2 regions of the Paenisporosarcina sp. P4_E4_2 genome follow, and region 2 is predicted to be linked to the other one. Evidence: a T-box and tRNA genes for the amino acid it is inferred to sense, from the RefSeq annotation. Region 2 holds a T-box; the other holds one or more tRNA genes.

Region 1 (3,665 bases), on a different contig from region 2:
TGCGCAATGACTTTCAATGCTTGATCATTTGATGGGATTCCTGAATCAGCCAATACGACATTCATGCGGTCCACAATATCGGATGCCGTAATTCGTTTGAAGTCAAAGCGCTGACACCTGGAAATAATCGTGAGTGGCAATTTATGAGGTTCTGTGGTCGCTAGTATAAACACAACGTGAGCCGGTGGTTCCTCAAGTGTTTTCAATAAAGCATTGAAAGCACTGTTGGAGAGCATATGCACTTCATCGATGATATACACCTTAAAACGCGAGTTTGCAGGAGCAAACCGAACTTTTTCAATGATATCGCGAATTTCTTCAACTCGTGAATTAGATGCAGCATCGAATTCAATAACGTCTGTATTCGATCCGTTGGTTATACTTTTACACGTTTCACATTCATTACACGGCTCAGATACGGGTGCCTTTTCACAGTTCAGCGCTTTGGCAAAGATTTTTGCCGCACTTGTTTTCCCTGTCCCTCGTGGACCGTTGAATAAATAAGCATGTGTCGTTTTATTATAAAGGAGAGCATTTTGAAGGGTTTGTTTCACATGTGCTTGACCTGACATTTCCGCGAATGATTGAGGTCGGTAAACACGATAAAAAGCTTGATACGCCAACTGATTTCTCCCCTTATAGTGTAATTTTAAACAGTTCTTTAATTATAACATAAGGCACTCACTCTAGCTCTTTGAAAGCAAAGAATTCGAGAATGAAAAAAGGCGTTCATTCGCATGGTTAGCGAACAAACACCTGTATGGAAGTATGTATACCGTGCACCTTCCTTCGACTGCTATACATAAGCGGAACCTCTGTCGTTAGCTCTGCCTAGGCAACCCTGCGGCACATGAGAAAAGTCCACTTAAGGCTGCTTCCTTCCGGACCTGACCTGATTCATGGATACCCATTGCGCAGGACCCAGACGTCAACACTACGTGCAAAAGTCAGACCCTACATATAAACAGCCTCAGAGAAGGAGTTCAGTCTCGCTAGAGCGGATTGCGAGTTACAAGACACCGCTACCTTCCCACCTAGCACGGTATTTATTAGTATACTTACTTAGCCACAAAAAATCAAATCCTTCTATTTCATTCTCTGAGACTTTTTACAAAATCATTACCTCGCTTGAAGGAAAAAGGGTTTTTCTTATTGAATAATAGGAATGTAAATTCATCCTCACTTTAAGGAGAAACTTAGCATGAACACAAAATTGATTTTAGTTGAAGGGTTGCCTGGCTTTGGGAAATCAACAACAGCCAAACTTATGCATGAACTATTGAAAGAGCATGATATAGAAAACGAACTTTTCTCTGAAGGAAACCTAAACCATCCTGCAGATTATGATGGAGTTGCTTATTATACAAACGAAGAATTTGAAAAATTACTTTCAGCAAACACTGAGTACGCAACTATATTAAAAGAAAATGCGAAACAACAAGAGAACGGAACTTTCATTTCCTATCAAAAAATGAAAAACACAAACCTTTCAAGTCTTCCTGATGACGTATATACACTTCTTTCAAAGAATGATATTTATGAATTGCCTCTCGATATACATATTCCACTTATGATAAATAACTGGAAGGAATTTGTACAACACGCGGTCAAGAGTCACAAAACCTATATTTTCGAATGCTGTTTTATACAGAACCCCATAACCATCAGCATGATTAAATACAATTCCTCTAGCGATATTGTTTCAGACTATATCTTACAGCTGGCAAAAATAATTGAACCATTGAACCCTTTGTTAATTTACGTGGATCAAGAAAATCTTCATGCCTCATTTGAAAAAGCCTATAAAGAACGAGACAACAATTGGGCTGAAGGATTTATTGATTACTATACGAATCAAGGGTATGGAAAAGCAAATGACTATACAGGAGTCGAAGGAACCTTAAAAGTTCTGGAAGCGAGAAAGTTATTGGAAAATGAAATCGTTGATCAAATTGATTTTATGACGGTAAGAGTGAATAACTCTTCGTATAATTTCACACAGTATAAAACCATGCTGGAAGTAATCGTGAAAGAAAAAGTGATTTAACACTTCAAAAGGGCAGCTCTCACTTCCCGCTTTCCTTTATTATCTTATGCACCGCAAATCATTTGAAAAAAATGCGCAAAAAAACAAAATACTTAAATTTTAATTTAATCACCTGTAGTTGTTGACTTTAGTTTTTGTACATGATAAATTATATCTTGTTGACACGGAGGTATACCCAAGTTTGGCTGAAGGGATCGGTCTTGAAAACCGACAGGGGAGTCAAATCCCGCGGGGGTTCGAATCCCTCTACCTCCTCCATTTTTTCAACAAACACGCGCATATAAATGGAGATTGTTATTCGTTACTAACGTAACGAATTTTCTTCTAACATAACTAATCAGAATATTATGAAGGCAACTCATTGAGTTGCCTTTTTTTGTGCTTTCTAATAACTAATTTCCAATGATTTGTAACGTAAACTGCTTTTCTACCGTCAAATGGAAGAATAAGGAGGGTTCGGATGAAATTTAAATCTTTATTGATTTCCTTTTTAATATCACTTGTATGTACGACGGTCTTCTTGCCCAATAAATCATCAGCTGAGTGGGCATATTCTTTTGTCGTATGGGATGGCTATGTTTACGTCTTAAGTGATGAGATTGTCGATCAAATCGATAAAGAAATCGGAGAAGTTACTTTATATTCTACGAATGAGGGTACGTATTCCGGTAATTTCTCAAATTCGTACGCCAGTGGCACGAAGTATTTTTCTATCATTGATACAAGCACAGATGAAGCGATAGCGATTGAAGACCCCGATGGGCAATATTATAAWGCGACGCGTGATGGGGAATATGCTGGCAACAAACTGCCCACCCCTTTTTCAGGTCCTAACAATAATGACGGTTTCACTTTACTCATCGGTCTGTTGGCACTTTTCCCAATCATTGCGTTTGCCAGCTACCTAACAGTTAAGCGAAACAAATGAGATATTTACAAATAGAAAAAAGCCTCCAGCTTTCGCTGAAGGCTCGTCCATTTTATCTACGTAACATCGATGTTTGTTGAATAAAGTGACCAATACGCTCAACAATCGGTTCCACAGTCTCAGGATTTTTCATCAAATCATAATCATTGATATTTAATCGCAGGACAGGACAGCCGTTGAAAGAATTGATCCAGTTTTCATAGCGTTCATGCATTTCGTACCAATACTCAACTGGAGTGGATTGTTCCATTGGACGCCCACGTAATTGAATGCGGCTTAAAATGTCTTCAATAGATCCATCCAAATAAATAAGTAAGTCTGGATGCGGGAAATACGGCGTCATCACCATTGCATCAAAGAGACTTGTATACGTCTCATAATCTGTTAGGTTCATTGTGCCTTTTTCCATATGCATTTTAGCGAAAATCCCTGTATCTTCGTATATCGAGCGATCTTGAATAAAACCGCCGCCGTATTCAAAAATACGTTTTTGTTCTTTAAAACGTTCTGCCAGGAAATAAATTTGTAAGTGGAAGCTCCATTTTTCAAAGTCATCATAGAAACGATCTAAATATGGATTGGCGTCCACTTTTTCAAAAGAGGTATGGAATTTTAGTGCGTCTGCAAGTGCTTTGGTCATCGTTGATTTCCCTACACCCACTGTACCTGCTATTGTAATCACGGCATTTT
Region 2 (3,568 bases):
ATGAAACAAAAGATGAAGCTGGCTTCACTCTAGTAAAATTACAACAAGTTTATAAAGGTGTACCAGTTTTCGGATCAGTATTAACGGCGCATATTGATGCGGATGGTGTATTGACAGCTGTATCTGGTGAACTAGCACCAGAATTAGATAAAAAACAATCTTTAAAGAGTGGCGCAAAAATCAAACATGCTGAAGCTCAAGCGATTGCATCCAAAGATCTGGAAGCAAAAGTAGGAGAAGCACCAGAACTTGAGAAAGAAGCAAAACCAGAATTCGTAATCTATGTGAAAGATGGAAAAGCTAACTACGCGTATGCTTTTGAGTTTGAATTCTTATATCCATCACCAGGTAACTATCAGTACTTCGTAGATGCTCAAACAGGGGAGATTTTAGCCTCGTATAATCAGATTCATGAAGCAAAATCAACATCTGGTGTTACATCACCAACAGGTACCAACACAGTAGGTTCGGGTAAGGGCGTTTTAGGTGATACGAAGTCATTTAATACGGTAACGAACAGCAAGGGTTCATATTTGGTGGATCGTACGCGTGGAAACGGAATCTTTACGTATAATGGTAAAAACCGTACATCAATACCAGGAACGTTATGGTTGGATACAGATAATGTGTTGAACGCGGCTGTTGATGCACCAGCTGTTGATGCTCACGCTTACGCTGCCCAAACATATGATTATTATAAAAATGTCCATAACCGTAATAGCTATGATGGCAATGGGGCACAATTAATTTCTACCGTACATTACGGTCGCAATTACAACAATGCTTTCTGGAGCGGTTCGCAAATGGTGTATGGCGACGGAGATGGCTCTACATTCATCCCTCTATCAGGATCGCTTGACGTTATCGCACATGAGTTGACTCATGCCGTGACGGATACAACTGCGGATTTAGTCTATCAAAATGAATCAGGCGCAATCAATGAATCAATGTCTGATATTTTCGGTACGTTAGTAGAATATCATTTCAATAACAATCCTGACTGGTTAATGGGAGAAGACATTTATACGCCGGGAACATCAGGCGATGCATTACGATCCATGGAAGACCCAACAAAAAATGGAGATCCGGATCATTACTCGAAACGTTATGTGGGAACACAGGATAATGGCGGTGTTCACTCGAACAGTGGAATCAGCAACAAAGCTGCATACCTGTTAGCAAATGGCGGCACACATTACAGTGTCAGCGTAGCAGGAATCGGCAATGACAAAACGGGTAAAATTTTCTACCGTACGTTAACACAGTATTTAACACCAAACTCTACTTTTAGCCAATACCGTGTAGCAGCTGTTCAAGCAGCGACTGATCTTTATGGCGCAAGCAGCAGTGAAGTGGCAAGTGTGAAATCAGCATTTACAGCAGTGGGTGTAAATTAATTATTGAAATTTAAAAGACATCAGCTTGTTCCTTAAATGGAGTAAGTTGATGTTTTTTCTTGTATAACAGCTTGCCAAAATACATATCCTGTAGTAAAGTATGGATAATTTCACATATGAAACGTTGATGGGAAGTAGTAACAAGTTCCGTTTTTTGAAGAGAGCCAGCGGGTGGTGCGAGCTGGTAAAAACACTTGTGAATCCGTCCTGGAGTTGCGCGACTGAAAATTAGTAAGTTGCAGCCGGTTGAAAAGCCGTTATGAGACAAGTGGATTTGTTCGCATGGACAAATCAATCAGGGTGGCAACGCGGGTAGCTCTCGTCCCTTTCCAAGGGGATGGAGGGCTTTTTTTGTTGTCCAGCTTCGTAGCCCAGCTCGCACCTTCGCTTCAGAAACTCATTCGAAAACGAGTTTTCGATTCCTCACCGGAGGAGTCGAGCAAGAGTGGGCTACAACGCTTTTCGGCGATTTCTAAAACGTCTTTTTAACGCTTGTTACTAATCTCCCATCATCGAAATCGAAGGAGGAAAATACATGTTAGATGTAAAACGCGTAAGAGATAATTACGAAGAAGTGAAAGCAAAACTTGAAAAACGCGGTGAAGACTTAGGGAACTTTGATCAATTTGCAGAGCTTGATTCTAAACGTCGTGAACTAATCGGCAAAGCTGAAGTATTAAAAGCAGAACGAAATGAGGCATCTGAAAAAATTGCGGTTATGAAACGCAATAAAGAAAATGCGGACGATGTAATCTTGCGTATGCGTCAAGTAGGCGATGAAATCAAAGTGTTGGATGAAGAATTACGTAGTGTAGAAGAAAAGTTTGCAGATATGATGATGCGTCTTCCAAATATTCCACATGACAGCGTTCCGGTTGGGGATTCTGAAGATGATAACATTGAAGATCGTACATGGGGAGAAATACGTGAATTTGATTTTGAACCAAAACCTCACTGGGATATCGCGACAGATTTGAATATTGTCGATTTCGAACGTGCAGCAAAAACAACTGGTAGCCGTTTCTTGTTCTATCGTGGTCTAGGTGCTCGTTTGGAACGAGCTCTTATGAACTTCATGATCGATCTTCATACCGAAGAGCATGGCTATGAAGAAATGCTGCCTCCATATTTGGCAAACCGTGCAAGTCTTACAGGTACAGGTCAATTGCCGAAGTTTGAAGAAGATGCATTCTTAATTGAAAAAGAAGATTTCTTCTTGATTCCGACGTCTGAAGTAACGGTAACAAACTTCTACCGTGATGAAATTTTAACAAAAGATGCATTGCCACAAGGTTTTGCTGCATACAGTGCTTGTTTCCGTTCTGAAGCGGGTTCTGCCGGGCGTGATACACGTGGTTTGATTCGTCAACACCAATTCAACAAAGTGGAACTTGTTCGTTTTGTGAATCCTGATGATTCTTATAATGAATTGGAGAAATTAACAGGACATGCGGAGAAAGTTCTTCAATTATTGGGCTTGCCATACCGTGTTTTGAAAATGTGTACAGCGGATTTAGGATTTACGGCAGCGAAAAAATACGATATCGAAGTATGGATTCCTGCACAAGGCGTGTACCGTGAAATTTCTTCTTGCAGTAACTTTGAGGATTTCCAAGCACGTCGTGCAAACATTCGCTTCCGTCGTGAGCCAAATGCCAAACCGGAATTTGTGCATACGTTAAACGGTAGTGGATTKGCACTTGGCCGTACAGTAGCTGCTATTTTGGAAAACTTCCAACAAGAAGACGGCTCTGTTATCATTCCTGAGGTTTTACGTCCATATATGGGTGGAAAAGAAATCATCAGTAAATAAATATTGAAAAATGCAGAAAACCGGAAATGAACTTTAACTTAAGTTCGTTTCCGGTTCTTTTTTTGTTCACGCAAATTACGGAAAAATTGTGTAAGAATTCCGCCGCATTCTTCGGCTAATATTCCTTCAGTTACCTCACATTCATGATTAAACCGAGCGTCGTTTAACAATCGATAGAGTGAGTCGACGCAACCTGCTTTAACGTCACGTGCACCGTAAACCACCCGGGGAATTCGTGACTGCAATATTGCCCCAGCACACATCGGGCAAGGTTCAAGTGTGACGTAAAGGGTCATTTCTTCCAGACGCCAACTTCCGATTTTTGCACAAGCTTGCTGGATTGCCAACAACTCTGCGT

Evidence for each region. The T-box of region 2 lies ahead of serS (serine--tRNA ligase). A T-box ahead of a tRNA ligase gene usually reads a tRNA of that ligase, here a tRNA-Ser.
Region 1: it has a tRNA-Ser gene. The T-box ahead of serS (serine--tRNA ligase) is inferred to sense a tRNA for this amino acid. The anticodon was not compared.

The regions. Positions count from the first base shown of each region.
Region 1 covers NZ_JBFUJC010000112.1:2,134-5,798, reverse strand. The annotation lists gene dnaX (DNA polymerase III subunit gamma/tau) at 1-623, opposite strand, end outside; RNA gene ffs (signal recognition particle sRNA large type) at 776-1,043, opposite strand; gene AC1DSB_RS09730 (P-loop NTPase family protein) at 1,202-2,047, shown strand; tRNA gene AC1DSB_RS09725 (tRNA-Ser) at 2,213-2,305, shown strand; gene AC1DSB_RS09720 (hypothetical protein) at 2,508-2,975, shown strand; gene AC1DSB_RS09715 (deoxynucleoside kinase) at 3,028-3,665, opposite strand, start outside.
Region 2 covers NZ_JBFUJC010000302.1:60-3,627, reverse strand. The annotation lists partial or broken gene AC1DSB_RS15915 (M4 family metallopeptidase) at 1-1,397, shown strand, start outside; T-box leader at 1,513-1,727, shown strand; gene serS (serine--tRNA ligase) at 1,933-3,210, shown strand; partial or broken gene AC1DSB_RS15905 (nucleoside deaminase) at 3,249-3,568, opposite strand, start outside.